3 regions of the Alteromonas sp. ABH2_165 genome follow, and region 2 is predicted to be linked to each of the others. Evidence: predicted binding sites of a transcription regulator. Region 2 holds the regulator's gene; each other region holds the start of a gene.
What was found. The regulator sigma-54, encoded in region 2, starts transcription at its own class of promoters, with help from an activator protein. The targets are predictions, from matches to a motif close to GTTGGCACGNNNNTNGNNT.

Region 1 (10,505 bases), on a different contig from region 2:
TAGCAGCAAGAAAACCGGTAATAAAACGGTACTCGGTAGTCTCTTTACTGGCAGGCAGGAAAGACAGTAACGCCGGGAACAATAATAAGCTCACCGCCATGGTAATGAGCATCGACATCAGCATCATCCAACCAAATGCGACCACCGGTTGCAGGCCGGAAAAGATCAGCGAGCCGAAACCCACAGACGTTGTCAGTGTTGCGTAAAAACAAGGTGATAGTTTGTCCTCGAGGGTGGCAATAATACGCTGCCGCTGACTGAAGTCAGGGTTATCGCGACTGATTTCTCGGTAGCTCCCGATGATATGAATCATGACGGCCAACGTAAGAATTAGCTGCAACGCGACAAAGTTGGCTGATATCACCGTTGTGCGCATATCTAGAAACCCGAATAGGCTCATGGTAAGAAACACGCTCACGGAGCAAGATAACAGTGGGAAAAACACCCACTTAAAAGAGCGATATAACAGCGCCAACAATAAAATAATTACCGCAGCGATGGCACTACCAAACGTCGTGAGATCAGACTTGATGATATCAATGAGATGCTGGCCTACCACGTAAGCGCCACCTAAATACGTGTTCGCTCTAGTGGCAACCGATTGGGTAATTTCCTCTATCTGTGCGATTTCTTGCTTTCGGGTTTCGGTAAGCTGCTGACGGATGGGATCGGCCTGTTGCTGCAGCGATGCGATGCGGGCGTTATCTTCTTCACTGAGCGCTTCGCCATTTAGCACCTTCTTCTGAATATTGGTAATCTCGTTGTTAATACGCACCAATTCAGGATTATCTTTGAACACGATTTGCATGCCCGTGGCGGTGCCCTGGCGATTAACTAACAAATCGGTAAAGATGGGATGACCCACAATCAACTGCTTCATTTGCGCCGGAGAATAGCGTTGATTTTCCCAGGTAAGGGAATCCACACTGGTGTCGCCGGTTAATGCACTCGTATCGTTGATCAGTGGCACATTGATAATCGATGTTACCGCTTCTACGCGGTCAATTTGTTTGATACGTTCTGACAACATTTCAATGTCATCAAAAGTCTGACGGCTGAAGAGTTCATGCCCCTTGGGCTGATAAGCCAGTAATATGAACTCTTGAGGATTAAACGTTTGGTCTGCCACCTGCGTTTGAATGTATAGCTTATTGTCTTTTACCAGCAAGGTATCGGCAGACGCATCAATACGGAACTGTTTAATATAAAAACCCAGTCCCGCTAGCGCAATAACAAATGCAACAAGAATAAACCAGCGTGCACTGATGATTCCACGTGCAAGTTTACTCGTTATTTTGTTGTTCGCTGTCGCTGAGTTCGAAGAGTTCATCGCGTCGCTGTCCCTGAATATATTGATTACGGAAGTAGATGTAAGGATCGTCAGCCTGGTCGTAGAGCTGCTGATAGATATCAGACTGCTCAGAAAAATCGTCCAGACCATCGAACATTCTCAGTTGATAACGCTCGGGAGGATCCGCAATATAATTAACAGGATGAACAAACCCTTCAGTAAGGGTAGAGAATGCGCCTCGGGTATCACTTGGGCCAAGGATCGGGATAACCAAATAGGGTCCGGACGTGATGTCGTAGTCTTGCAAAGTATTGGCAATAGTCTGTTTTTGTGGTGCGATGTCGAACCACGCTTCAGCGGGGTCGAACAATCCTAATAACCCGATGGTGGAATTAATCAGAAAACGACCAAGATTAGAACCAGCGTGGCTAAACTCGCCAGAAACAGTATTGTTTACGAGGTTAAGAGGCTCTCGTAGATTATCAAAAGCATTGCCTATTTTATCTCGGACAACACCTGGCACGACAAATTTGTAGCCATCGGAAAGGGGAATAAGTACGTAGCGATAGGAAACATTATTAAAGCTGAACATGGCACGATTAAACCCTTCCCATGGGTCGTTATAAACCGGTTCACTTCCCTGCTCTGTGCCTGGCTGGCCGCCATCTCCAATCGCAACCACCGTGGGCTCTACTTCGAGTGGTCCCTGGCTTGTTTGTACTGTAACCTTCTCGCCTCGCGCCAGTTCAGATGCAAGTTCAGGCTCCTTAGGAGCCTGAACGGAATTATTTTCTGCGGTAGATTTTGCAGTATTTTGTGGTGCTGATGCACAGCCCCCAAGGACTAAAAAACAGAGAGCTAACGCGCTCGACTTAGATACTTGCATAGGTACCACTTTCCTTCCTCTCGTGGTGTATCATTATATTTTGGGCACGTTCCAGAGCTTCATCCCTGTTGTAATCCCAATCATTCTCTTCATAACTACGTGCTTGCTGGAGATAATGCTCAATTCTTGATTTTCGAATTTGATGAATACGATTTTGCGGGTCAAATTCCAGCTCGTTATAAAGAGCTTCAACGTGCGTTAAATCGCCTGAAGGCTGAGACATGGGTTGCGTTTCGCCGAGCCAGGAAGATATTTGTTTTCCTGAGCCTAGTGCTACAAGGCTGGTTGTTAATAACACTGTCATTACTGCAATTTTTAAGTAATTCATGTATATCACCATCTTGGTTAAGCGAAACTTTGCCTGGAAGGTTAATCAAGTCCGGAACGTTATAAAATCAATTACTTACCAACCACCTGCGCTTCTGCTCCGAGAGCCGGGCTCACTCTTCCCACTTTTTTATCGGCTTTATCGTAACGATCGAACCAGTTAAAAACCGGCTGCGAATGGATAAAACGCTCGAAAGACGTTTCTGGAAGTGGGCGATGCTTGGTTTTTAAAAATTTCATACAATTCCTTTTAGAAGGGTATTAGTAAACTTACACACCTTCATACTTCCAATTTTCAGGCCAGATTAGAGTGAATGGGTTAGAAAGGCTTTAGCCAGGCAAAAAAAATGGTTTCACCAGTTGAATAAATGCAATTAAAATCAATTTAATCAATGACTTGAAATAACCACAATGGATAGCACTTTTTTACTAGAAAAAGCTAATATCGGGTAGTTCAGCATTGTAAAAGAATGCCAACTTTAGACTTATGGATAGTTTTTACCTGAGGCAGGAAAGATTTTCACAGCATGCTACTTGCCTACACAAAGCGCTGAAAGCCAAGATCGAAAACGCCCGGTGCGTATCACCGGGCGTTTGTTTGGGAGTAACGACTCCGACTAGCTTAACACTGGCTTGTTATTCAGAAGCCATTGCTTTTTGAGGCTCAACCACTTTCAGGTTGTCTTCCACATCTGTTACATCAGACGCATTTTTGGCAATCTCAACCGCCAAGTCGCGCTCAGCGTCTGAATCGACCGTACCTGTAAGCGTAACATTACCAGCCTTCACATCTACGTCGATGTCGAATCCTGAAATGTCTGTGTCCATTAGCAGACGGGTTTTAATCACTGTCGCTATTTTTGCGTCGGTGAGTTTATCCATGGCTGCTTCACCATCCATGTCGTCATTATCGACATCAGCATCGTCGTGGTCCGCTAGAATGGTCAGCTGGTTGTCCACATCGGTCACACCGTCAATGTTGGCGACAAGTTCTTCAGCAAGCTTTTTATCTACCGAATTCTCCACCTTACCGGTAAGCACAACTTTGCCGTTCTGCACGTCGGTATTAATGTCGAAAGAATTCAGGTTTCCGTTAAACAACAATGTTGCTTCAGCTTTGCCATCAATCCAGGCATCTTTAGCACCTTCTTCCCACTTATTCGAAGAGTCCATAGTGCCTGCAAATGCAGATGTCGTTAATGTACCAGCAACTAACAGTGAAAGAATTGTACGTTTCATAATTTTGCTCTCCTTAATTATCAAGCACATTAGCTGATGCCAACTTCATACCAACAAAATAAAATACTGATTTAAAAAGCTTTCTAAAAAATATACACATTTTGACGTGCCACAACTTGCAATTTTTTCGCAACTTTAGGAATGTTTTACTTTATGTTTACAAATTAACCGTATTGATCGAATCAACGCAGATTGCACTATAGATATCGAACTTTTTCTATCTCTGAGTGAATGGACTTGCCATGACTACTGTGATGATTATCCTGTCAGTGCTGTTTATGCTTACAGCCCTCATTCCCCATCTTCCAGGGCAACACTGGTTAATTCGGGTCTGGGAGTTTCCTCGTTTACAACAGGCATTTGTTCTGGCCGTACTGAGTCTCTTTTGGTGCTTTTGGTATGTAGATGAACCGGTCTTGGCTGCTTGGATGCAAGCTGGTTGTGTCATTGCGTTTGCTTATCAACTTTTCTGGGTCATTCCCTATACCCCTTTGTGGCCTACAGAAGTTAACCAATATCGCGGTAATGACGACACACAGACCATTTCTATTCTTACCAGCAATGTGCTGATGCCAAACGATAACTATCAAGCGCTCATTGATTTAGTGGATCAGCATCAACCCGACATTCTGGTCACACTGGAAAGTAACGCTGCCTGGGAAGCAGCACTGGAAGTTTTGCATGATGACTACCCTCACCGGCTTTTCTGTCCATTGGAAAACCTCTATGGAATGCACTTATATAGCCGCAAACTATTTAGTAATGAGAAAATTCGATTCATCATCGAGGGCGACGTGCCGTCTATGGAGATTTGGACAACGATAAATCAACAAGATGTGAAAATTCATTTTGTTCATCCGAAGCCACCCAGCCCGACGGAAAACAAATCGGCGGAGCCACGGGATCGAGAACTTACCGTGGTAGGTAAAGAAATGGCAAAGCTAGATGCCCCCGCCATTGTTACCGGCGATCTTAATGATGTTGCTTGGTCTCCGACTACTCGGGACTTCCGTAAAATCAGCGGAATGTCTGATCCCCGCCGTGGCCGAGGATTTTTCAATACCTTCCATGCCGATTATCCGCCTCTGCGCTGGCCGCTGGATCACGTTTTTCATTCATCCCATTTTGAACTCGTCCACATAAAACGCATGCCAAGCATAGGCTCGGACCATTTTCCGCTTTTAACTACGTTAAGATTAAAACCTTGAGTTTGCATGCGAACAATCGGATCGTGATTTAGATATAAAAAAACCCGCGAGCAAGTCGCGGGTTTTGTTTAAAGAAATGAATATTAGGCTGTGATAGCCATCGCGGAAGCTTCTGCGAACCGCTGACAGCGAGACACAATATCTCGGTAATTTGCTGGATCTGGCACAATGTCATCTGCGTCGGTAAATCGGGTTGAGATATCGCTGTTTTCACTGGCGCTCATCAACAGAACCGGGGCATTACAGCAACTCTTGATATGCTGCAAAATAGCCGTACCACTCAAGTCTGGCATTACCACATCAAGCAAAACAGCGTCGTATTGATTGCTCTTGCATAATCTAACTGCCATTCGTCCGCTGGCAGCAAAATCAACGTTCCAACCCAGGCCAGTAAGAAAGCTGGTTAAGTGGCTTGCTACAGTTGGATCATCTTCAACAACGAGAATATTTAAAATAGTATTCGGGGTCATGTTGCCTCCTTGCTGTTCATTCGCACTCATCTCGTCCACACACCTTGCGACTGGTCCATCCGGACCTAAAACTTAAGGAAACTTACCCAGCGACACGTTGCACTACCCGTGCGTGCATCGCCGTAAAAATTGAATTGCAGATTTCACGCCATTTACTGCATGGTGATTAAAAAAGCGTAAGCTTTACTTTCAACTTGCAAAAGCCATAAAAATTAAGTAAACAAATTCAATATCTTAGCTTAATTTGCGTAAATTCTTACTTTTAATGGTAAGACAACATTACCATTTAGACATGCGTAAGAACAGCAATCAGACGGGAATAATTAACGGAATGTCGGAAAAAAATGCACAACAACCGACGCACTGTGCATTTTTTGTGCAATCAAACTGCGCGCATCAACCCTATGATGCCAGGTGTGGAAAAGATTTACGCAGTTTAATGCAAGCTTTGTCTCGTGAAATAAACTGAGCCAATGCCAGCAGCCTGTCATCTCTTGGCCAAACTGCTTGGTTTAGTGTGTCTAAATCCGTAGCGGTAAGCTTCTCGGTGTCGAGCTTTAGCGCGATAGCTTTTTTGTTCGGTTTGATTAACGTGGGTTCTGCCGCAGTAACTAACGACGATGGAACACAAACAAACTCACGCATTTGCGGGTCTCTCACCACACAAATTTCGTCTTCGCACGACAGCATCGCCGGCCAACCTTCGGCAATACGGCTTTGGGCGAACATCGCCACTGAAAACGCAATGAGCACACCGAAAACGGTAAGTTGAAACACCTGACTCAAGTCGGGCGCCATTACCACAATGATTGCTACAACTACACAGAACACGCACCATGCCGCAAAAACGCGACGCATGGCTTTAGGGCTAATGCCGGAAAAAATAACCGCGTGTTTCAATTCTTCTTTACTGAACGTCTTTACAGAAACTTGATTCTCAGACACAACGAATTCCTACAGAATAAGTATATACAAAAAAGGTATATCCTATGTGTCATGATGACAACTAAACATTAGTATGACAATGAGAAATGACTCGATCATGACACTTCTTTCATACTTAGCAGCATAATTGTCCAATTTTCATTCACTTCTGGCTTAAGCACTTCATTTTGAGCAAAAAATATACGGGGTGCGACAATATGTCGCATCGCTTTTTCATACCTAATCGATACACTTCCGTCCAACTAAACCGGCACTCAACCAAATGATTCACCATCGCCGGCGCTTCACCACAATTTAATCGTTCCCAAGTTAAAAGCAGGACTTGCCGTGAAATTATTGCCTTTTGCTGTGCTTTCCAGTGCTGGATTATTAAGTGTGTTAGCTCACGCCACTCCAGACGCTGTTGAAATTATTGAAGTCTCTTCCCATCCACTAAAACTGCATGACGATAAAACTCTCGCTGAACGCTTAGCCGATGCCGGTTTGCAATTTTCTGCAGCCGGCGGGGTTTCCGCACTACCAGTCATGAATGGCATGATGGGAGACCGCATTCAATTACTCACAGATGGCGCCCCGATTACGGCAGCCTGTGGTAATCAGATGAATCCGCCGCTGTCTTATGTTTCAGCCAATCAGGTACACAACATCAGCGTTTTTCCCGGGGTGTCATTAGTCAGTGAAGGCGGTGACAACATTGCCGGTGTTATCAACATTAGCACCTTCGAACCGGCCTTTTCAGACACAAGTAACTTTCAAGTCCAGGAAGCGGAACTTGGCTATTTCTTCCAAAGCAACGACACCGCACGTACCCTGTCAGCCAGCGCATTAGTTGCCAATGACACCTGGTACATACGCTACGCCGGCACCCGGGTATCGGCAGACAGCTATGAAGATGGCCGCGGAAATAAGGTTATTGATACACTTTACAAGTCTACCAACCACATCATTAATACCGGTTATCAGGATGATGAGCAACGACTACAACTTAGTCTGACTCATCAGTCTATCCCTTATCAGGGCTTTCCTAATCAATACATGGATATGACAGATAATAGTAGTACCGGTTTTACTGCTTTATACCAACGTCAATTCAGCAATATTGCTCTGGACAGTACGCTGAGTCTGCGTCGAACTACCCATGAGATGGGTTTCTTCACGCCAGAGAAAACCGGCATGATGCCCATGAACACAGAAAGTGAAGACCTAACATTAAAGTTAAAATGGCTGCTCCCCGCATCAACGCAAGGTCAATGGGTATTCGGACAAGAATGGTATCGCAATAACCTGGACGATTGGTGGCCCGCTGTTGAGAACTCCATGATGATGGGACCGAACGATTACGTAAATATCAATGACGGTGAGCGAGAGCGATTGGCAGCCTTTGCTGAGTGGTCGTCTGCTCATAAAAGCGATTGGCATTTGAGCGCTGGCGCACGGCTAGAATATGTCACCACCGATACCGGCGATGTACAGGCATACAACGACGGCAACATGATGGGAATGGGCTCCATGGGTGGAATGGGCGGTATGACTGCCATGCAGAGCCCAGATGCTGAAGCGGCGATGATGTTTAATATGGCTGACCGCGGACAATCTGACACCCTGATTGACGGGACTATTCAGGCAATGCGTGAATTAGAGAGCAATGGTCAACTGATATTCGGATTGGCGCGCAAAAATCGCGCGCCCAACCTTTACGAGCGATATACCTGGGGCCGCGGCGCAATGGCAACATCGATGATCGGTTGGTTTGGCGATGGCAATGGTTATGTGGGCGATATCGACCTAAACCCGGAAACGGCCCATACCGCTTCAATCACCTATTCTGTTCTCAACGGTGACTGGGCAGCTGAAATCAGCACCTGGTACAGCGATGTCAGCGATTATATTGATGTCGAAGTCATTGGCACTTTCAACCGCTCGGGCATTACCTCCGGGGCACGTAATATTCTGCAGTTTAGCAATACCGATGCCCAACTCTACGGCGCCAGCGTAAAAGCCTCTCGGGTATTAATGGACAGCACAAGTGGAAAAATCACGCTGAAAAACGCATTCCAGTGGCAGCGGGGAGAACGTGACGACGGCGGCGATTTATACCAAATATTGCCAATGCAAAACACGCTCTCAGTAGAATATGTGCGCGATGCATTCTCATCATCGGTAAGCTGGCAGTGGGTTGGCAACAAAAACGATGTAGACTTAAGACGTTTTGAAAACAGCACAGATGCCTTTTCCGTTGTCGATGTGAACACCGCGTATACCTGGCAGTCATTCACCCTGCACTTTAATATCACTAATCTTTTCGACGAGTACTACCAAGCGCCGCTGGGTGGCGTGAGCGTGGCAGAGTTCAGGCAAGACAACACCAATGGCTTTAATCAAATTGCTGGCCGAGGCCGTTCGTTTGATGCAGGCATTAGCTACAGCTTCTGATATTGTCAGTATTTGCCATTGTCGTGCAGCATTTCCTCGCCGCTGCACGTACAATGGCGCAACACCATTCGACAAATAACCCACTATGTTACTGCTATTGTTCACACTGCTGGCTGGGAAAAAGCGGTTGCCTATCCTGCCCGCTTTATTTTCAGTTCTGGCTGAAATTGGGCTGGGAAACTGGGTAATCGCGCTCCATGGTGGTGCCAGTAATCCTTATGCCATCCTTTTGCTGGTTCCCCTGGTCATTGGGCTTATTCAGCTCCCCTTCCCTGCGGCATTCGTTGTATTAGTTGCCAGTATTGGCGGTCAGTTAAGCCAACTCTATCCAGATGGTACCCTGCATCACGGGGGCATGTTACAGCATGCCCGAAATATGGTTTTTAGCTTTGTTGGCACCAGTTTATTTATCGCCGCTATTATCAGCTACTATCGATGGCAATTACGTGAACGCAATGCTGCTATTTTGCAGTTAAGAGAAACCCAACTTCGCAATGAGCAATTACTTGCCATTGGCACTGCCGCAGCGCAATTAACCCACGATGCAGCCACGCCTGTGCAAACCATTAACTTGCTACTTGAGGAATGGCAAGAAGAGCGTGATGATGCATTAATTGACGAAATGAGCGGCCAAATCACGCGGCTGAATCAATTACTGAGCAACTGGCGGCAGGTTGCCGATGAAGTCAGAGAAGCGAAAATCACCGTGTATCAAACCGATGAACTCATGAAGTCGCTGCGATACAGTTTGCAACTCGCAAGGCCCGAAGCCAGTATTGAATGGCACAACGAAGCCGCCCATGGTGTACTTCGCGCTGACCGCACGCTATTGCCAGCGCTGACGAATATCATTATTAACGCGTGGGAAGAAATTGCAGATGACGATACCCAACAAGCCGTGGTTTGCACCGCTGTAACAGATAAAACCTGGACCTTAGAAATTATCAATCCGGTTAAAAATCTGTCATCCGATTCTGTGCAACATTTAGGTCGCCAATTGGTTTTCAGCGACAAAGGGAACGGTGTGGCTAGTGTGATCACCAATGCAACGATTGAAAAATTCAATGGCCATGTAAATTGGGAAATTATGCACACTGAAGCTAACGCTGTGCTTAAAACGACAGTATTTTTACCGGTTCAATAATGAAGAAAACTGTACTGATTATTGACGACGACGTGAGGCTCTCAGAAGTGCTGTCACGCCGTTTTAAAACCAAAACCGACTACCTTGTGCACTGCTATTCGTCGGCATCGGAAGCCTTAGCCCATGAACCCCAATCTGTGTTTGCGGTGTTTCTTGATATGATGCTGGAAGATGAAATTGGGCTCGACTTCATCACCCAATTAAAAACGCACTTTTCACCAGAGCACCTCATCATAATGACGGGATACGCCAGTATCCCCACTACTGTTCAGGCCATTAAAAAAGGGGCGACAGACTACCTTTCTAAACCCGTGACGTTTCAGGCGTTGCTTCAGCGCCTCGAAGGTGCACAGCCTAAACACGAGCAAACGGAACCCCACTTACCCATGACCCCGGCGCAAGCTGAATGGGAGCACATACAGCGGGCGTTGCACGACAATAACAACAATATTTCGGCTACCGCGAAAGCACTAGGTATGCACAGGCGCACATTGCAACGAAAGTTACAAAAGTTGTCGCCTTCTTAACTTAACCGCCTTCTGTAAAGACGAGCCCCTAGTCA
Region 2 (10,505 bases):
AAAGAAAAGCGATGACAACGAAGGTGACAATCAGTAATGGCCACGTTAACCGCGAGCCATTTGGCTAAGTCGTACAAATCTCGTCAGGTTGTGCGCGATGTAAGCCTTTCTGTGTCTACCGGTCAAATTGTGGGTTTGTTGGGCCCCAATGGTGCGGGAAAAACCACCACCTTTTACATGATTGTAGGATTGGTGCCACTGGATAAAGGCAAAATTAATATCGACGAAAATGAGCTGACTCACGAGCCAATGCACGAGCGTGCACGTCGCGGCATTGGCTATTTGCCGCAGGAAGCATCGATATTCAGAAAGCTCACGGTACATGAAAATATCATGGCTATTTTGCAAACCCGTAAGGATTTAAAAAGCCATCAGCGTGAAGAAGAAGCCGACGCGCTACTTGATGAATTTAATATTAACCATATACGTAATAGTACAGGTATGAGTTTGTCGGGTGGTGAACGCCGCCGGGTTGAGATTGCCAGAGCCTTAGCAGCTAACCCACAATTTATTTTGCTTGATGAACCCTTTGCCGGAGTTGATCCAATTTCGGTTAATGATATAAAGAAGATCATTCAACATTTAAGAGACAGAGGTATAGGCATCCTGATTACCGATCACAACGTAAGGGAAACCCTTGATGTTTGTGAAGAAGCCTATATCGTCAGTCATGGAGAACTGATTGCTCAGGGCACCGCAGAACAGGTATTAAGTAATCAAAAAGTTCGAGATGTATACCTAGGTGAGCAATTCAGGCTATAGTTAAGTTATCGGGCATAACAAACCGCAATTTAAGAATAATAAATCGCCGTTTTAGCCAGATACTTTTTGCAGAGTTAATATAAGACGTAGATGAAACCATCTTTACAGCTAAAATTTAGTCAACAACTGACAATGACGCCGCAACTTCAGCAGGCGATCAAACTATTGCAGTTGTCGACGCTGGATTTACAACAGGAAATTCAGGAAGCACTGGATTCTAATCCGCTGCTGGAAGTGGACGACAGTTCAGACAACGATGTTGTTGAGAAGAATAATCTCGATAACGACGACAGCATGCCTGAATCTGCGTCAGCCTCGGAAAGCATGGATACCGGCGAAGCGCTGGAAAAAAATGACCTGCCCGATGAACTCCCTCTCGACAGCACCTGGGACGAATACATTTCTGCGTCTTCTGCGCCTGCCCCCGGTCCTGCCGGCGGTGATGACGAGCAAATATTCCAAGGTGAAACCACCGAAAATATTCAAGACCATCTGCTTTGGCAGATGCGCCTAACGCCTTTCTCAGACATCGACCGCGCTATCGCGCTGGCCATCATCGACTCGATTGATGAATCGGGTTACCTCACTGTTACCGTGGAAGACATTCTGCAAAGCGTGAACAGTGAAGACATGGAAGAGCCGGTAGAAGAAGATGAAGTGGAATGCGTACTCAAGCGCATCCAATTGTTCGACCCAATCGGTTCTGGCTCGCGTACACCGCAAGAATGTTTGTTGGTGCAATTAACGCAATACGCCCCCGATACCCCTTGGCTGGAAGAAGCCAGATTACTGTTAAGAGAGCACGCCGATTTACTTGGCAGCAAAGATTACCGTACGCTGATGCGGAAAACGCGCCTGAAAGAAGACCAGCTTCGTGAAGCTATGCGTCTACTGCAAACGCTGAATCCGCGTCCGGGTAGTGCACTTATCACTAAGGAACCAGAATACGTTATTCCAGACGTTTCTGTGGCGAAGAAAAACGGCCGTTGGGTAGTAGAACTCAACCCAGACAGCCTGCCGAAGTTAAGTGTTAACCAACAATACGCCGCAATGAGCCGTAAGGCCCGCAATAGCAGCGATTCACAATTTATTCGCTCTCATATGCAGGAAGCGAAATGGTTTATCAAGAGCCTTGAAAGCCGTAACGACACCCTGCTTAAAGTAGCGAACTGCATTGTTCAGCAACAAATGGGCTTTTTTGAGCATGGCCCTGAAATGATGAAACCAATGGTGCTGAACGATGTCGCAGAAATGGTAGATATGCATGAATCAACCATTTCCCGGGTTACCACCCAGAAGTACATGCATACGCCTCGAGGCATTTTTGAGTTGAAGTACTTCTTCTCAAGCCACGTGGCCACAGAGTCCGGTGGTGAGTGTTCATCCACAGCGATTCGCGCACTGATTAAAAAGCTGGTTGCGGCTGAAAAGCCAAGCAAACCGCTGAGCGACAGCAAGATTGCTTCGTTGTTGGCCGATCAAGGCATCATGGTTGCCCGGCGAACAATAGCAAAGTACCGGGAGTCCCTATCGATCCCGCCGTCTAACCAACGCAAAAGCCTCATTTAATGGGCTGCTCAAAATAAGGAAGACGAAATATGCAAATAAACCTTACTGGTCATCATGTTGAGATCACAGATTCTTTGCGTACCTATGTCGATACGAAATTCAGTAAACTAGAACGTCACTTCGACCACATATCGAATGTGCACGTAATTTTGAATGTCGAAAAACTTAATCAGAAAGCAGAAGCAACGGTTTTCCTCAGTGGCGCAGAGGTTTTTGCCTCTTCCGAAAATCAGGACATGTACGCAGCTATCGACAGCATGGTAGATAAGCTCGACCGGCAGGTTCTGAAACACAAGGAAAAGCTTAAAAAGCATTAATTGAATTCATGGATATACAAGCCATAGTTAGCCTGGATCGCACTGAATGTGCGGTCCAGTGCAATAGTAAAAAGCGCATTCTCGAAATCATCAGTGGGATTGCCGCTAAAAACAACGCAGATATCGATGAAGCCACGGTGTTAAGTGCTCTAATGGCACGTGAACGCATGGGCAGCACAGGTATTGGTAATGGTATCGCGCTTCCTCATGGTCGCCTTGCCGGACTCGAAAAAGTGATTGCCATTGTCGTAACCACTACGCCAGCCATTAATTTCGATGCCATAGACAATAAACCCGTCGATATTTTCTTCACCCTTTTGGTACCGCAGGAACAAACTGACGGTCACCTGCAAACGCTCGCCATGGTTGCTGGCAAGCTTAGCGATAAAGAGACAATAAAAAGTATCCGAAAAGCTGATACAAGTGATGATATTATTCGCGCATTACAGTAAGTTATTGTAAACGCCTGCGTTAACACGGTATTTCAGGAGAAAAACGTGAAGCTCATTATCATCAGTGGTCGTTCCGGTTCAGGGAAATCCGTCGCATTACGGGCGCTGGAAGACCTCGGTTACTATTGCGTAGATAACATCCCGGTTAATCTACTCCCTGCACTCACCCATACCGTCGCCGACGAGTACGAGCAGGTTGCAGTGAGCATTGATGTTCGTAACCTGCCTAAAGATCCTGCCGAACTGGTGGAAATTCTCGATTACTTGCCAGAATCCTGGACCGTTACCATCGTGTATATCGATGCGGGCGACGACATGCTGCTGAAACGCTTCAGCGAAACCCGTCGTTTGCACCCGTTGGCACGTTTGAATAAATCGTTGTCGGATGCCATTCAAACAGAAAAAGAGCTGCTGGCCCCTATTGCTGAGCGTGCCGACCTCAATATTGATACCGACTCACTCAGTATTCACCAGCTCGCTGAACTCATCCGTGAGCGTATTCTTGGAAAAAAAAGCTCCCGACTCGTACTGGTGTTCGAATCGTTTGGCTTCAAACACGGTATTCCAAAAGATGCTGATTACGTGTTTGATGCCCGCTTCCTTCCCAATCCACACTGGGAGCCAGACTTAAAACATCTTACTGGCCTTGATGCGCCTGTGCAGGTATTCTTAAGCTCTCAGCCCATCGTGACGAAGTTTATCTGGCAAATCCAGAACCTAATCACTACCTGGTTGCCTCACCTCGAGCGCAATAATCGCAGTTATGTTACCGTTGCCATTGGCTGTACCGGTGGTCAGCATCGTTCTGTTTACGTAGCAGAATCGCTGGCAAAGAACTTCCGTGAAAACCACCCTGATGTACAAATCAGGCACCGTGAGCAAAGTAAGTAATGCGTGTAGAGAAATCACTGACAATTGTAAACAAACTCGGTTTGCATGCCCGAGCGGCAACCCAATTGGTTCAGTTGGCCAATCAGTTTGATGCTGAAGTCACCTTGCACAAAGGTGACAAACAGGCCAATGCCAATAGCGTGTTGGGATTAATGATGATGGAAAGCCATCAAGGCGAACAGGTAGTCGTGGTGTCTGAAGGGCCAGACGCAGAAGCAGCAATGGATGCTGTAGAAGCGCTAATTGCCGGTAGGTTTAACGAAGACGAGTGATCGCACACTCACAACAAATGGAATTGAACGTGTCTGTTAGAAGTGTTACCCAGCTGCTGTTCAGCATGCTGGCCATATTAGTTTGTACTCCCCAAATCAATGCCGCTGAAGACAATGCCCCTACCCTGGGGATCAGTGCGGCACATTGGCCGCCTTATATTTACCACCAGAATGATGTGCTTACCGGCGAAGATTACGAACTGTTAAAACAGATACTCGCCCACATGCACTACGAATTACAAAGCTATCCGCTCCCTGAAAGACGGGTTGGTGAACAAATTGCCCGGGGTGGCATTGATATCGTAGTCGGCGCCGCGCGTAACGAAGACAGACAACGTAATAACCTGTTCTCGATACCGTATCGCGCTGAGTTTATCGGCTTCGCGTATATTCCCGAGCGCGCAGGCGAGTTTGCGGGAAAAACACTGTTTCAACTGTTAAGCGAAGGGCGCACGCTGGCACTCAATACCAGCGGCTGGTATGGCAGTGAGTTTGAAGAGAAAATCGCTTCACGCTTTCCCAATCAGCTTATCCATTTGGAAAATGTAAAGCGAAGACTGGCTTTTCTTAAGCGTGAACGTGTGGATTTGATTCTGGATGACACGGCAGTATTACAGTTTACCGCCGACTCAAATGATATTGCATTAACGCTAGGTAACGCGATTATCCAAAAGCAAAACGTTCATTTCATGTTCAGTAAATACAGCGTGTCACCCGAGTTTGTCAGCCAATTCAATGAGGTGCTGCAGAGTTACCTCAATGAACGACCAACGAGCCACACGCTGTTTAAATAACAGCCAACTGGCCGTTTATTCTGTATTTATATGGTTTTATCATACTCTGACACGATGACAGCATAAGCGGGCTGCGGTATGCTAAGCGCCAATCTCCCTGTTTGTTTCTCAAAGGATTTCCGTGGCAGAAGCACTCGAAAGCAAATCACCACAAAGCCAGTTAAGGGCGCTTAATGCAGCGTTGACCGACGGCCGTTTCGTGTCGGTGCGCAAGATGCTTCACGAGCTGCCAGCCAGTGATGTAGCGTTAATCCTTGAATCCAGCCCAACTAAAACCCGTGATGAATTGTGGGAGCTCATCGACGGTGATTTCCACGGCGACATTTTAGAAGAACTGTCTGAAGACGTTCGTAACGGCATTATCAGCAAGATGGTGCCGGAAAAAGTGGTTGATGCGCTTGAAGAGATGGACACCGATGACCTGGCAGAAACCCTAAGCTCCCTGCCAGAAGAGGTACTGCAAGGTATTCTTGAATCCATGGACGCACAAGACAGAGTGCGGGCTGAACAGGCCATGTCCTACGGAGAAGAAACCGCCGGTTTCATCATGAATACCGACACCATTACCTTGCGTCCTGATGTGACCGTGGATGTGGTGTTGCGCTACTTGCGCTTGAAAGGCGACTTGCCTGAAAACACCGATACCTTTTATGTGGTGAACCGTACCGATAACCTGGTTGGTTTGGTGCCGGTTGCCCGATTACTTACTGCCGACCCTGACGATACCGTGTCCGAAGTTATGGACGACGACCCTGAAGCCATTCCGGTGAACATGCCCGACGATGAAGTCGCTAGCCTATTTGAGCGCTACAACTGGCTGTCTGCTCCGGTAATCGACGATAAACAGCGTCTAGTAGGGCGAATCACCATTGATGACGTGGTCGATATTATTCGGGAAGACGCGGAACACTCGATGATGAGTATGGCCGGTCTTGATGACGAAGAAGATACCTTCGCTCCCGTCTGGCAAAGTACCCAACGTCGTTCTGTGTGGCTGGCGGTAAACCTGGTTACCGCGTTGATGGCCGCGGCGGTGAGCGATTTGTTCGAAGATACCCTCAGTGAAATGGCTGTGCTGGCAATTTTGAACACCATTGTACCCAGCATGGGTGGTGTCGCCGGTAACCAAACTCTAACGCTGGTTATTCGCGGTATGGCACTGGGTCATGTTAATGGCAGCAACGCCCGCTGGCTGGTAAGTAAAGAGCTGGCCATCGGCTTTCTGAATGGCGTGATATGGTCGGTGTTAATTGCGTCGGTAATCGGCTTATGGAAACAAGATCTTATGCTGGGTGTGGTTATCGCCTTCGCCATGATGGTGAACCTGATAGCAGCAGCCCTTTCTGGCGCTACCTTGCCAATGATCATGAAACGCCTGAAGATCGACCCAGCCCTCGCCGGCAGCGTAATTTTAACCACCATCACCGATGTAGTGGGTATCTTCGCTTTCCTTGGCACCGCAACCCTGCTGCTTACTTAAGCGCTAGCAGCCACCGAAAATCGGCTGCGCTGTTGCGCTGCTTCGGTTACCGGCGATGTTAACCGGTAACCCACGCCCCTCACCGTTTCAACCATGGCCGCCACCTGTTTATCACAAGACAACTTCGCCCTAAGCCGATTAATATGAGAAACCACGGTATGTTCATAGCACTCCAATTGATGCCCCCACACGGCATTAAGTAACTGATTGCGGGTAAATACCTGATTTGGATGTGTCATGAAGTGGTTTAACAAAGCGAACTCCGTGGCTGTGAGTGCCAACGGCTCACCGCCTATAAAAGTAGCGTGACTTTTTATATTCAGCTGTAACAGGCCACATTGCAGTACGTCATTGTTCTGGTGGGAAGAAGGGCATTCGACAACGGAAGAAACAGATTTAGAGGAATGAGATACCGGCGTGGTTCGACGTAATTGTACTTTCACCCGGGCCTGAAAAGCCCTGTCGTGACACGGTAGCGTAATAACATCATCGGCACCTAGCTCCAGAGCCAATATATGGTCGGTTTCACTGGTTGCAGTAGTGACAGCAATCAAAGACATTTTCGGGTTTTGGCTTCGTAACTGCTGGCAAACATCGAAGCAGCATTGCCCCGGTATTTCTAAATCGATAATCGCGATTTGGTGATGTAAACACGCCGCCGACAAAGTTTCCACCGAGTCGAAGCTCTGACATTGCTGTCCAATCTGCTGTATATTGCGCCGAATATGTCGCAATTGCGCCTGATCATGCTGATATAACAGAATCATCTTCCCTCCGGCCTGTTACCTAATTGCTTAATTTTTTTTAAGTAATTAGACAGACCGGAAGGAAATGCAGTTTATTCCACCCGACTAATGATTATTTTCATAACCGGGTTCGCAAATCGATGAGAACCGTCCAGCACAGAGTCAGGCAGGCCATCATCTGCGGTAACCACGCCACTGTGCATCGTTACCGCGTCGAGTGCTTCCCGCCCTTCGCTGACGCCTTCGCCACCATCAGCAGGGCCTGGAATTGTGCCTGCCATTTCGGTGTTCTCCTCGGTGCCAGCATCATAAACTGCAGGTAAATATGTCTTCGTTTCTCCTACCGCCCAGGTTGTAAGGTCGACACCGGTGATCCCAGAAAACGCATCGTTAGTGTTTACCAGCATGCTCGCGACGCTAATGCTTGTCTCGCTTCCGGCTTCAAGAGAAAGTGTGAGCATCTCGCTTTCACCTGCACCTAGGGGCGCATCACCACTTGTTGCCCCCAGCGTGGAATCAGCATCTATAAGCAAAGTGTTGTCACCGCCCTCTGCCAGTGCTTCAAGCCCGTCAGAAGCGGCCTCGCCGGTGTGCCATAACATGCCGCCATCGCTGGCAATTACCGCGATGGGAGACAAGGGCTGATTGGCCGAAAGGTTGAACACGCTCACCTCAAAAGTACGCATCTCCGGTTCTTCTGGCACCTCAGTGACACTGTCATCGTTATCATCAGAACATGCAGCCAGCATGATCAATAATGCCGTAGCGGCACTCATTCTCAATAATCGAATAGTCATGCTTTCCCCCTCCTATTCAGAAACCACAACGGTCACTTTTGCGACAGGGTTTAACCAACGATGCACCGTGTTCTGAATGTCGCTGGTGCCACCGTCTATTTCTGCATCACCGATATTGCCAGGATGAATGTGTACCGTGTCATTGGTAATGCTCGCGGTGACACCGGTTCCGTTCATGCCAATCATGCTTTCAAGAGGCGGTGGAACCGGCATACCCGCTTCACCAGGTACCCCACTCCCACGAACCTCATCATTAGCTTCTGTTCCAGCGTCGTAAGCATTCAGGTAAACGCTGTAAGTACCCGGTGTTTCCGGAATGGTCCAGCTATCCAATCCCACGAAACCGTCATTTGTGGGCAGCAACATCGCCACCAGGCTTAGCTGGGTATTCATTTGTTCTGTCGATAACATGGTGGTTGTGGACATGGCTGGCATTAGCAGTCCACCTGCCGGATTGGTAGCCACATCAGCCGCTACCGAGGTTGCTACCATTTCTAAACCAGAAATATCGCCCCCCTCCGCCATAGCCTGAAGTTCGGTACTTGCCATTTCTCCGGTAACGAATAAATGACTCTCCATATCGTGTGCGGCAATTAAAATGGGCGTAAAGGCAATGCCACGGGTCAGGTTTTCAACGGTTATCTCTAGTTCTGCAGCTTGTGCAAAAGAGGCGGTAAACAATCCAGTAACGAGCAGGGTGTTTTGTAGTGAGGGGGCTTTCATTGCAATACTCTCCGTTTTCTTCAAAGGTGAGATTGCATGATGGGGAAGAATTATCGCCGTATTCTCACAGAACCATCACAATATGGCGGTGTTCTGATCACGACACAGAAATAAAAAATCCGGCAGAAGCCGGATTTTTCATTTAATTACTTTTAGATTGGGTTTGCCTTTCTTAGGCGGTACCGGTGCATTTTCTGAATCACCGTCAGACACATCGGCAGACGGTGCTGTCAGGGTGTCGGTTTCGTCTTTACCGCTGGTTTCTGGCAATTGCATGTCTTCCTCTACCGCAAAAACGGTACCTGCACCGTTTTCTCTGGCATAAACAGCCAGTACGGCATAGCAAGGCAGATAAATCTGGCGAGGCTGACCGCCGAAGCGAGCCTGAAACGACAATGCATCGAGATCCATCGTGAAATTCACGCAGGCGGATGGTGATACATTCAGTACGATCTGTCCGTCTTTGACGAATTCCTGAGGTACCTCTACGCCCTGTAGTGTTGCATCAACAACAATGTAGGGCGTAAGGTCGTTATCAACAATCCATTCGTAAAAAGCGCGTAACAGGTACGGCTGATTGGATGTCATTTTACTCATAATGGATTGTGAATTTCACGTTCCTGATCGGTCAGCGATGCTTTAAATGAACTGCGTGAGAAAATGCGGTTCATGTAAGCATTTACGTCTTTGCTACCGTTGCCAGTCAGGGTGATACCCAGCGCTGGTAAACGCCATAACAGCGGCGCCAGGTAGCAATCTACCAGGCTGAACTCTTCGCTCATGAAGAAGGGCATTTCAGCAAAGATAGGACCCAAAGACAGCAATGCTTCACGCAATTCGTTGCGCGCAGCTTCTACGTCGCCTTCGTTACGGAAGATACGACCTGCCAGTGAATACCAGTCTTGCTCGATACGGTGCATCATCAGACGGCTTTGACCACGGGATACTGGATAAACCGGCATTAACGGCGGATGCGGGAAACGCTCGTCCAGGTATTCCATGATGATGTGAGATTTGTATAGAACTAACTCTCTATCGACGAGGGTTGGTACCGTACCGTAGGGGTTCAGATCGATCAAATCTTCAGGCAGGTTAGTCGGATCAGTGTAGCTAATTTCAACACCTACACCTTTTTCCGCCAACACAATACGCACCTGGTGGCTGTATATGTCGATGGTATCTGAGAACAACGTCATAATTGAACGCTTATTCGCGGCTACGGCCATTCATTTTCCTCCGTCGAGAGATATTACCGTTTATGGTCAAAAACCGACCAAAAACAATTACTAAAAAAGGGGGCGGAATGCCCCCTTGCGTATTATACACAAATTAACTCAAATTAGTGCACTTCCTTCCAGTATTCTTTCTTCAGTAGATAAACAAAGATGAATAACACCACAATGAAGGCCAATACCCATTTTCCGATGCTTTCAGACTGCAAACGGAAGGGTTCGCCGCTGTAGGCGAGGAAGTTAACTAAATCGGCAATTGCTTGATCGTACTCTTCTGGCGTTAATGCCCCATCGCCATCGGTTTTAATCCCCGCATACTGCTCTTTTTGCTCGCCATCGATCATGACTTCTTCATGCGCCAGGCGTGGTGTGCCTTGCAACGGTTGCAGCACATGGGGCATGCCTACGTCTTTAAATACCAGATTGTTTACACCGAAAGGACGGGACTCATCCACGTAGAAGCTACGCAA
Region 3 (10,505 bases), 120 kb from region 2:
GTGAAGCCATTAACCTGCTTGGTACGGTATTGGGCGCATCGGCTATCTTGCTGTGGTCATTTTGTAATAGCGGAACCGGTTATCAATCGGTTGCCGGAGAAGAGCCGCCAGAGCCTCCAGAAACCTGGCAAAAGAAGGCTGCGCTTGATACACAGTTTGTACTGTCCTGGGTAGTTGTGGCTTTTTTAATGTTCGAGCTTACGGTGCACTTTCTGAATATTGATCTGGTTGGATTGTTCGATTCTGCTGGCGCCATTACCGTAGGTGCTGCAATCCTTATTGGCTTCTTACCAGGATGCGGGCCACAAATTTTGGTGACCAGCTTATATTTGCAAGGGGCAGTGCCTTTTTCTGCTCAATTGGGTAATGCGATAAGCAACGACGGTGATGCGCTGTTTCCTGCTATTGCCCTATCTCCCAAAGCGGCGTTACTCGCCACGGTTTATTCAGCGGTGCCCGCCTTTATTGTTGGCTACGGCTACTACTTCCTGTTTGAATGAGTTGCTCACACCAATTGCAAATAATAATGATTATTATTTGCAATTGGTGTGATGTAGATCTATTATGCACTTGAACCTATCTTGAAACTCGCACTTGGTTTCTGCCCCTTTCCCTGGGGCAGCTTTTTTTCTTCAAATATGGAGGTGAAAAATGGACGCTCTGTTTTTTCTGCTCTTGTCCGCTGGCACTGCAGTCACCTGTGGCACACTTCTCAGAGTATTGGGCAAATTCAGCGGAGAATAGCCAACTCATTTTTTACAGGATTATTCGATGACCCTTGTGATGCTGCACGGTAGTGTAAGCGCTGAACGAATCAGCAATGCATCTTCATTCACCGCAAATCAGTTCAAGCAATTCCTCAAACAGAAAAAAATGTTTTACAGTAAAAAACGCGTTAGCACATTACTCCTACATCATTATCGTTTCCTAATGTCTCTGTCATCGATATCGGTATACGGCCGTCCCGATACAGATATATTGTCCTGGGGCAGTGGCGGCAACGGGCTGCCCGTTATGCATTGTTTGCGAGCAGATATTCAGGATCTATCTGGTTGCTGCCCTTGGGTGGGTGAATGCGGTAACCAAAAATGCTCTGAAATCGTCTGTTTGGGGAAATTGCTGGCCAGTCAAACTATCTGCGAAATCTATGAAGTTGAGCAAAGACGCTTACATAACTACATCGGCCCGGTAATGAACAAGAGCAGCCGTTTTTTCTACCTGCTGCAGCGATACTGTGACTATCAAAAGTCGCTACTTTTTTCGCGGGTCAATGCACTAGTACTCTCTGGCAAGGATGAAGGACGCATTGCCCACACCTGCATTCTAACCATTAAAGGCTATCAATCAGATTTGCTGGGCATGCTCTAAGTTTGCAAACCAATCTGCACTAAAAAGGTGAGGTTGCACTCATTTAGAACCTCTTTTTCCAGGATGCGCGCAAGTTTTTTCAGTAAGGTTATGATTAAATGTGATTTTTTGTCTTGGCAAAGGATTTGCTTTTATCCTGGCATAAGAGTGAAGCCTCGGCCCACTGTATAATAATAAATTATATTGTCAGTGATATTTCACTGACCACCGGTAATGAAGCCCATAACTGTCCCTTGAGGATAGCTGTGGGTTTTTTTTTGTCTCAGGAAAACGCATATGTCAGCCGAAAAATTCAATCTGTTTTCGTTCACAGGAAAAATGAAGATACTTCATCTTTCCTGGATGGTGTTCTTTATTACCTTCCTCGTGTGGTTCAATATGGCACCGCTCAAGGAGGTCATCGTCAATGATCTGGGCATGAGTATTCAGGAGTGGAAAACACTGTTGATCCTCAACGTTGCGCTCACGATCCCCGCCCGAGTGGTTATCGGTGCGTTAACTGATAAATTCGGCCCAAGAAAAGTCTATTCAGCCCTGCTGCTTATTTCTTCTGTTCCCTGTTTTGCTTTCGCCCTGGCGGATAACTTTACCCAAATGGCATTAGCCCGTTTTGCACTTGGCTTTATTGGTGCAGGCTTTGTTATTGGTATTCGTATGGTGAGTGAATGGTTCCCACCAAAAGAGTTGGGTACTGCTGAAGGTATTTATGGCGGATGGGGTAACTTTGGTTCAGCGGCAGCGGCATTCACCTTACCCACCCTGGCATTACTTTTTGGTGGTGAAGATGGCTGGCGATATGCCATAGGCATTACCGGTGCATTGTGTATTCTGTTTTCTGTTATTTACTACAAAAACGTTTCTGATACGCCAAAAGGTTCAACCTACTTCCGTCCGAAAAACCTGGGCGGTATGGAAGTGACCTCTAAAGGCGACTTCTTCTTCCTGTTGGTGATGAAGCTGCCTATGTATTTAATATTGGCATTGCTGGCGTATAAACTGTCTCCAAGTGGTTTGCCACTGCTTAGTTACACCGCATGCAATCTCATCTATGCTGGATTAACTGCGCTTTACCTGTTCGATGCTTACTCGACATTTAAAGTGAATAAGCCGGTGTTTGAAAAGCCAGTGCCTGAAGCACACCGCTACGAATTCAAGCAGGTGGCAGTATTGAATATTCTTTATTTTGCAACCTTTGGCTCTGAACTGGCCGTCGTTTCCATGCTACCAGCATTTTTTGCTGAAACCTTTGAGTTGAGCATGGCTGTTGCTGGTTTGCTGGCAGGGCTTTATGCCTTTATGAACCTGATGTCTCGTCCTGGTGGTGGCTTAATTTCAGATAAGTTTGGGCGTAAGAAAACGCTTTTGATTCTTACTGCGGGTCTGGCGCTAGGCTATTTCTCACTGAGCCTGATTGATGCATCGTGGCCCATCTGGCTGGCGGTTCTGGCGGTAATGGCTTGCTCGTTCTTCGTTCAGTCAGGAGAAGGTGCGGTGTTTGCGGTTGTGCCACTGATTAAACGTCGTCTTACTGGCCAAATTGCCGGTATGACAGGTGCCTACGGGAACGTAGGTGCGGTAACGTATCTAACAGTTTATGCCATGGTCGATACATCTACATTCTTTCTGGTGATCAGCGGAACCGCCGTGCTTGGTTTTGTCGCATTATTATTTATGAAAGAGCCGAGCGGTACCATTACGGAAGTAAAAGAAGACGGCACCGTTGAACTGATTGAGGTATCCTGATTTAACAGTAAATTAAACGGAATCAGTGCGTGTCGGGTTCAGTGCTTAAAGTCGCGATGGGCGGTCATAGTACCGCCGGAATAAAAGACGAAAATCAGGACGCGTTCGCCGCCTGGCATGGCACCGACGCTGAACTGACTAACAAAGGGGTAACTGCCGTTATTGCGGATGGCGTTTCAGCCTGTTCCCGGGCAAAAGAAGCGTCGCAAATGGCGGTTACCAGCTTTATCAGCGACTATCGGCAAACACCTGTCAGCTGGACAGTAAAAAAAGCCGCAGGCCAAATTCTTACCAGTCTTAATCGCTGGTGCCACAGCCAGGTAGATTATTCTGTTGGCTCGGGCAGTCAGTGTGTCACTACCTTCACGGGTCTTATCTTTAAATCTGCAACCGCATTTGTCTTTCACGCCGGTGATAGTCGGCTCTATCGGTGCGACGCAGGCAATCTTGAGCAAATTACGAAAGATCATACCCTGGGGGGCAACAAAGGCGGATCGCTCATCCGGGCATTGGGTATAGATTCGCGGTTAGAAATTGACTACCAGTCTCTTGAGTTGCGCGCTGGTGATGTGTTCCTGTTGAGTACCGACGGATTACACGGGTTTATCACTGCGGCGGAATTCAAAGAGATATTAAAAGATGCTGATGAAAGTAATCTTGAGCAAAAAGCGGAAGCGCTAACTCGACGGGCCATAGAAAATGGCAGTGACGACAATGTGAGTTGTCTGCTGTTGAAAGTGGTGGCTATTCCCAAACTCAACCTTGAAGAAGCCTGTAAAAAAATTTATTCCCTTGCCATTCCTCCTGCCTTGGAGGATGGCATGAAGCTAGAGGGTTATCGTGTTGTCGAAATGCTGTTTAATGGCACCCGCAGTAGCTTATATAAAGTTGTTGAAGAGGCCACAGGGCAGTTGCGTTGTTTGAAAACGCCATCGTCTTATTTTTCTGACGATCCGGTTTATCTCGATGGCTTTCTTCGAGAAGAGTGGGTGGGCAGTACGTTAAATCACCCGCATATCATGAAAATAGTGCCCCGTCCGGCATCAGCAAAATTTATGTATCACATCTGTGAGTATGTGGAAGGGGCTACGTTACGACAGTGGATTATCGACAATCCAGAGCCCTCATTTGACAAGGTGCGAAGACTTATCCTGCAAATGATAAAGGCGCTTCGGGCAATGCAGCGGCAACAAATGGTGCATCGGGATATTAAACCTGAAAATGTCATGCTGACAGACGCAGGCGAAATTAAACTCATTGATTTTGGGACGGTGCTGGTTGCTGCTCACAAAGAAGTCGGGCTGCAATTGCAGGAGGGTACGCCGTTGGGATCGGTGAACTATATTGCACCTGAATACCTAATCCATAATGAAGCAGATTTCCGCAGCGACCTGTTCTCCACCGCAGTAGTGTGCTACGAATTACTTACCGGGAAACTTCCCTACAGTGAAATGAACAGTGATAGTGCAATACCAGTTAACTACCACGCCTGGGAATATGTGCCGCTGAGCCGGTATCGTTCTGATCTCCCCATCTGGCTCGACGAGTGCCTTAAAAAAGCATTACGACCCAACCCCGCCTACCGTTATGAAGCGTTTTCTGAATTTGAAAGCGATTTGCAAACCCCCGGTGTTTTATTAACTCGCCAAACTAAACAAAAACCCTTGATTGAGCGAAATCCTGTCTTGGTTTGGCAGGGAATAAGCGTGATCTTGATGGCTTTACTCGTTCTTTCCTTGTTTCGTCATTAATTGCGCTAAAAGTCGCGAAAAGGGTGTATTGTGTCGCTAAAGTGCAGTGATGAACCGTATCTGTGCATTTTCGATGCACCCTGTATGGATGATTTGAACGTTATTTGTGCATAAATGCACTACTTTGCTCCAAAAATCGAAAGGACTATCCTCAGTGGTTTTCTAAGTTGTTGATTTTAAGTGTTTTAAAAAATTGGCATCGTTGATGCTAGCTAGATTTTGTCTGAGAGAGACACACAATTAATTAAATGAAATAGCAACGTAGCTGTTTCGAAAGGCAACGAAGCCCACCGCGATTCATCAGCAGATGAATCGCGGTGGGCTTTTTTTTTGGCTGTAAGGAACCCGAAAATGAATCAGTATGAGAAGTTTGATGGAGTGAAGAAAAAGCTGAAAGGTATCGTGAGTGCATTAGCGCTGGCGGTTTCAGTTTCTGGTGTGATGAGTGCTGGAGTGCAGGCAGCTGAAGAAATTGACTGGCCCGAAAAAGAAGAACTGAAATTTGGTTTTATTAAGCTTACCGACATGGCACCCCTTGCCATTGCATACGAAAAAGGCTTTTTCGAAGACGAAGGTCTGTATGTCACTTTGGAAGCACAAGCAAACTGGAAGGTATTGCTCGACCGTGTAATTGACGGTCAGTTGGATGGCGCACACATGCTGGCAGGCCAACCATTAGGTGCAACGATCGGTTTTGGTACTGAAGCACACATCATTACCGCTTTCAGCATGGACTTAAACGGTAACGGTATTACCGTTTCTAATGACATCTGGAAAGAAATGGAAAAGCACATTCCGGTTGAAGATGGTCAGCCTGTGCACCCAATCAAAGCCGACTACCTGAAGCCTGTTGTCGACAGCTACCGTGAAGCCGGTAAGCCGTTCAACATGGGTATGGTATTCCCGGTTTCTACCCACAACTACGAACTGCGCTACTGGTTAGCCGCGGGTGGTATTCACCCTGGTTATTACGCACCACATAAAGGTGACACGTCAGGTCAAATCGACGCAGAAGCTCTGCTGTCGGTTACTCCGCCACCGCAAATGCCTGCCACCATGGAAGCGGGCACAATCTATGGCTACTGCGTAGGTGAGCCATGGAACCAACAAGCGGTATTCAAAGGTATCGGCGTACCTGTTATCACTGACTATGAAATCTGGAAAAACAACCCAGAAAAAGTATTCGGTGTAAGCAATGTGTGGGCTGAAAAATATCCGAACACGCACCTTCGTGTTGTAAAAGCGATGATTCGTGCAGCGATGTGGCTGGATGAAAACAACAACGCGAACCGTCCTGAAGCAGTAAAAATTCTGTCTAAACCTTCTTATGTGGGTGCAGATGAAGCCGTACTGGCGAACTCTATGACGGGTACATTCGAATACGAAAAGGGCGACAAGCGTGACGTACCTGACTTCAACGTATTCTTCCGTTACAACGCAACCTATCCGTACTACAGCGATGCCATCTGGTATTTAACGCAAATGCGTCGTTGGGGGCAGATTTCAGAATCTAAGCCTGACAGCTGGTACATGGATATGGCGAAGAAAGTATATCGCCCTGATATCTACGCGGTTGCAGCGAAAGCACTGATTGCTGAAGGTAAAGCGAAAGCGGCTGATTTCCCTGATTTCGATTCTGAATCAGGTTTCAAACCGCCACAGAGCGAATTTATCGACGGCGTAACTTACGACGGTACCAAGCCTAACGCTTACCTTGAAAGCTTTGGTATTGGTCTGAAAGGCGACACTGTGCTTTAAGCACAGACAGGAGATACGAAAATGAGTAAGTCAGCGTCTATTGTCACATTCATCGGCTCTAAGGAAAGCAGCATGGGTAAAACGTTACTTTCACACTTACAGGCATTGTTGTTGCCGGTAATTGGTTTACTGCTTTTCCTGGCTGTCTGGAATGGTGTGGCTAAAACCATTGATACGTCACTCGGGCAGTTTCCCGGTCCGGCGCAAGTTTGGGAACAGACGCTGACACTCGTTAGCGAACATAGTGCTCAGCGTGAAAAAGCCGATGCGTTCTACGCCCGACAGGAAGAGCGCAATGCCGCAAGGGTCGCCAAAGACCCAACTTACGAGCCAAAAATTCGTGAGTTTACCGGTGCGCCAACCTTTTTTGACCAAATCTGGACCAGCCTATACACCGTTATGATTGGTTTCTTGATTGCGTCACTAATTGCGGTACCGGTTGGTATTGTGTGCGGCCTGAGCAAATCTGCTTATACCGCTATTAATCCACTTATTCAGCTATTTAAACCTGTTTCTCCCTTGGCCTGGCTACCACTGGTAACCATGGTGGTCAGTGCCCTATATGTTTCAGATGATCCAATGTTCTCGAAGTCCTTTGTGACTTCTGCATTTACCGTATCGCTGTGCTGTTTGTGGCCAACACTGATTAATACCGCTGTTGGGGTATCAAACATTGACAAAGATCTGGTGAACGTGAGTCGCGTTCTGCGCCTCAAGCCCCTTACTCACCTGTCGAAAATTGTTTTGCCTGCATCGATCCCAATGATTTTTACCGGCTTACGTTTGTCGCTGGGTATTGGCTGGATGGTTCTGATTGCCGCAGAAATGTTGGCGCAGAACCCAGGTCTAGGGAAGTTTGTATGGGACGAGTTCCAGAACGGAAGCTCAGATTCATTGGCCCGAATTATGGTTGCTGTATTAACCATCGGTGCTATCGGTTTTGTACTGGACCGCATCATGCTGATGTTGCAACGCATGGTTAGCTGGGACAAAAACAGCGTATTACGCTAATTAAGAGGATATGAGCATGAACGCTAAACATCTCGAACTGACTCAGGTAGGAATCGACTTTCCTACACCTAAAGGCCCTTTTACCGCGTTACGCGACGTTAACCTGAATATCAAAAAAGGGGAGTTTATCTCGCTGATAGGTCACTCAGGTTGTGGTAAGTCGACGGTACTAAATATCGTGGCCGGCCTTCATCAGGCAACCACGGGTGGCGTTATTCTGGATAACGTAGAAGTGAAGGAACCGGGTCCGGAACGCGCCGTGGTGTTCCAAAACCATTCTTTGTTGCCATGGTTGTCGGTTTATAAAAATGTAGAGCTTGCTGTAAAGCAAACGCTGCGTGGCAAAAGTAAAGCCGAGATCAGAGAGTGGGTGATGCACAACCTGGAATTGGTGCACATGACTCACGCCATCGACAAGCTACCTTCAGAAATTTCTGGCGGTATGAAACAACGGGTCGGTATTGCTCGTGCGCTGGCGATGGAACCGAAAGTTCTACTAATGGACGAACCCTTCGGTGCACTGGATGCATTAACCCGTGCACATCTTCAAGACTCGTTAATGGAAATCCACGCCGATTTAGGCAATACCGTTATCATGATTACCCACGATGTAGATGAAGCCGTACTGCTTTCTGATCGCATTGTGATGATGACCAATGGTCCTGCCGCCACAGTAGGCGAAATACTTGAAGTGAATTTGCCTCGTCCCCGCGATCGTCTGGTGCTAGCTGACAATCCGGAATACAACCACTATCGCCATGAAGTGCTGACTTTCTTATATGAAAAACAGAAGAAAGTGGAGCCAGTGAGCGCAAGAAAATCAGGCACGGAAAAAGGCGCGTCATCAAGCAAGACTGACGCCGCTTAAAAAACAACACTTAAATAAAAATCAATGAGATAGCTCGGCCAATTGGATCGGGCGGGCTATCTCTGACTCAAAATCAGAGGAATACACAATGAAACCAACTGCATTTTTCAAAAAAACAGTCGTCGCAGTCGCACTCTCTGGTGCAATTTTCCCTGCGATGGCCGCCGACTGGTATGACGCAATGAAGCAATCTACAGCAACCGCTGATTTTCGTGTGCGTTATGAAGGTGTGGATCAAGACAACGCATTGAAAGATGCTAGTGCACTGACTCTGCGTACGCTGGTTGGTGTGACCACCGGTAGCTACAATGGCTTCTCGGTTACCGCGCAAATGGAAGATGTGCGTATTGCATTTGACCAAGGCGAATACTCTGTGCCGCCTACAGGTTTCAAACCAGGCGAATATTCAGTTGTTGCCGACCCTGAGACCACTGAATTACATCAAGGCTTTGTACAGTACAAAAATGAAAACCTGACCCTGAAAGCCGGTCGTCAAATTATCGCTCTTGATGGACACCGTTTTGTAGGTCACGTTGGCTGGCGTCAGGATTGGCAAACGTTTGATGCCGTTTCTGCAAAATACACCTCTGGTGACCTCACAGCATTTTATGGTTATGTTACTCAGCGTAACCGCATCTTTGCTGAAGCACAGGATCTAGACAGCAAAGATCACCTGGTTAACGTGTCCTATGTTAGCCCTATCGGTAAGTTCACGGGTTATGCTTACTTGCTGGAAGTTGATAACGATACCAACAACTCATTAGATACCTACGGTATCAGCTATGCAGGCAGCACTGAACTCGATAAATTCAAACTGATTTATAACGCTGAATTTGCTACCCAAAGTAATGACTCTGGCGCTGCCAGCTACGATGCCGACTATCTGATGTTGGAAGGTGGTGCCGTAGTATCTGGTTTCACCGGAAAGGTTACCTATGAAGTATTGGGTTCAGATGACGGCATGTACGGTTTCTCAACGCCGTTAGCAACGCTACACAAATTTAACGGTTGGAGTGACCAATTCCTGGCAACACCAGCGCAAGGTCTTGAAGATTTGTCATTCACCATCACTGGCCCGCTGTTTGGTGGTAAGGTATTGGCTGCCTACCATGAGTTTGATGCTGACGAAGCTACGGCAGAAATCAGTGATCTGGGTAGTGAACTTAATTTACAATATGTGACCAAGTTTGCAGAACATTTCTCACTCGGTGTTAAGTATGCGACCTACGATGCCGGTGACATTAAAGTGGATACAGATAAAGTATGGGTGTGGGTAGGCTTAAAATTCTAAACAATCAGACAACCGGGGTTATTCTCTGCGGTGGAAAGTCATCCAGAATGGGGCGGGATAAGTCCCGCTTGAAACTGGGGGGCAGCACGTTACTCGACGTCACGCGTCAGCGTCTTTCAATTGTCACAGACAACGTGTTCACTGCAGGCCGGGAAGATTGTGATTTTATCGATACCTACAAAGACAAAGGGCCTGCTATGGCCCTTTTCAGTTTGCTTGAACAAGCTGACGTTGAGGACGGGGCAAGGCTACTTTGCATGCCGGTAGATATGCCGCTGTGTTCTGTTGCCTGTTTACAAGCTGCCCTTGATGCCAGTAGCACTGCGAATTGTAGCGTGTATGCATTAGATGCAGTGATGCCATTAGTGTTGTTGTACTCGGAAGAAGGGTTTCGTCAGTTGCAGCAGCGCACAGCAGAAAACGCATCTTTATCGCTACGGGGCTTACTTCACTGTTTTAACGGCGAAGCGGTTGATTTACAGCGGTTCGGGAACGAACTTATGAATGTGAACGATCCCGACGACTGGGCAACAATTAACGAACTGACGAAATAAAAACGGGTAGCCGTTTACGCGGTCAGCCACCCCTTTGACACCGCCAAATCCAACTGTTCGTTCACATAGGCCCACAATTTAGGTGCACAATGCTCAAGATGGGCATTTCTGGCCAGAATTTTACTTTTCGCTACGTTGTGGCGAACCCAACTTCCACCTTC

Region 1: the regulator sigma-54 is predicted to act here: its motif matches at 3,780-3,798, upstream of ACXAFQ_RS07555 (BON domain-containing protein).
Region 3: the regulator sigma-54 is predicted to act here: its motif matches at 1,481-1,499, upstream of ACXAFQ_RS13025 (NarK family nitrate/nitrite MFS transporter).

What each region holds. Positions count from the first base shown of each region.
Region 1 is NZ_JBSWWF010000003.1:42,668-53,172, reverse strand. It holds gene ACXAFQ_RS07575 (efflux RND transporter permease subunit) at 1-1,330, opposite strand, end outside; gene ACXAFQ_RS07570 (MlaA family lipoprotein) at 1,284-2,177, opposite strand; gene ACXAFQ_RS07565 (hypothetical protein) at 2,164-2,505, opposite strand; gene ACXAFQ_RS07560 (hypothetical protein) at 2,577-2,744, opposite strand; gene ACXAFQ_RS07555 (BON domain-containing protein) at 3,141-3,743, opposite strand; gene ACXAFQ_RS07550 (endonuclease/exonuclease/phosphatase family protein) at 3,986-4,951, shown strand; gene ACXAFQ_RS07545 (response regulator transcription factor) at 5,035-5,421, opposite strand; gene ACXAFQ_RS07540 (hypothetical protein) at 5,824-6,366, opposite strand; gene ACXAFQ_RS07535 (TonB-dependent receptor) at 6,694-8,799, shown strand; gene ACXAFQ_RS07530 (sensor histidine kinase) at 8,885-9,943, shown strand; gene ACXAFQ_RS07525 (response regulator transcription factor) at 9,943-10,470, shown strand; gene ACXAFQ_RS07520 (ATP-binding protein) at 10,499-10,505, opposite strand, start outside.
Region 2 is NZ_JBSWWF010000006.1:266,952-277,456, reverse strand. It holds gene lptA (lipopolysaccharide transport periplasmic protein LptA) at 1-37, shown strand, start outside; gene lptB (LPS export ABC transporter ATP-binding protein) at 37-762, shown strand; gene ACXAFQ_RS13630 (RNA polymerase factor sigma-54) at 853-2,331, shown strand; gene hpf (ribosome hibernation promoting factor) at 2,361-2,648, shown strand; gene ptsN (PTS IIA-like nitrogen regulatory protein PtsN) at 2,657-3,100, shown strand; gene rapZ (RNase adapter RapZ) at 3,146-3,991, shown strand; gene ACXAFQ_RS13610 (HPr family phosphocarrier protein) at 3,991-4,263, shown strand; gene ACXAFQ_RS13605 (substrate-binding periplasmic protein) at 4,293-5,057, shown strand; gene mgtE (magnesium transporter) at 5,179-6,537, shown strand; gene ACXAFQ_RS13595 (winged helix-turn-helix domain-containing protein) at 6,534-7,304, opposite strand; gene ACXAFQ_RS13590 (spondin domain-containing protein) at 7,376-8,080, opposite strand; gene ACXAFQ_RS13585 (spondin domain-containing protein) at 8,093-8,803, opposite strand; gene ACXAFQ_RS13580 (ClpXP protease specificity-enhancing factor) at 8,942-9,400, opposite strand; gene sspA (stringent starvation protein SspA) at 9,397-10,029, opposite strand; gene ACXAFQ_RS13570 (cytochrome c1) at 10,143-10,505, opposite strand, start outside.
Region 3 is NZ_JBSWWF010000006.1:142,086-152,590, forward strand. It holds gene ACXAFQ_RS13015 (putative manganese transporter) at 1-500, shown strand, start outside; gene ACXAFQ_RS13020 (hypothetical protein) at 772-1,368, shown strand; gene ACXAFQ_RS13025 (NarK family nitrate/nitrite MFS transporter) at 1,645-3,111, shown strand; gene ACXAFQ_RS13030 (bifunctional protein-serine/threonine kinase/phosphatase) at 3,141-4,862, shown strand; gene ACXAFQ_RS13035 (CmpA/NrtA family ABC transporter substrate-binding protein) at 5,304-6,620, shown strand; gene ACXAFQ_RS13040 (ABC transporter permease) at 6,642-7,631, shown strand; gene ACXAFQ_RS13045 (ABC transporter ATP-binding protein) at 7,648-8,499, shown strand; gene ACXAFQ_RS13050 (alginate export family protein) at 8,588-9,790, shown strand; gene mobA (molybdenum cofactor guanylyltransferase) at 9,769-10,344, shown strand; gene ACXAFQ_RS13060 (HD domain-containing protein) at 10,359-10,505, opposite strand, start outside.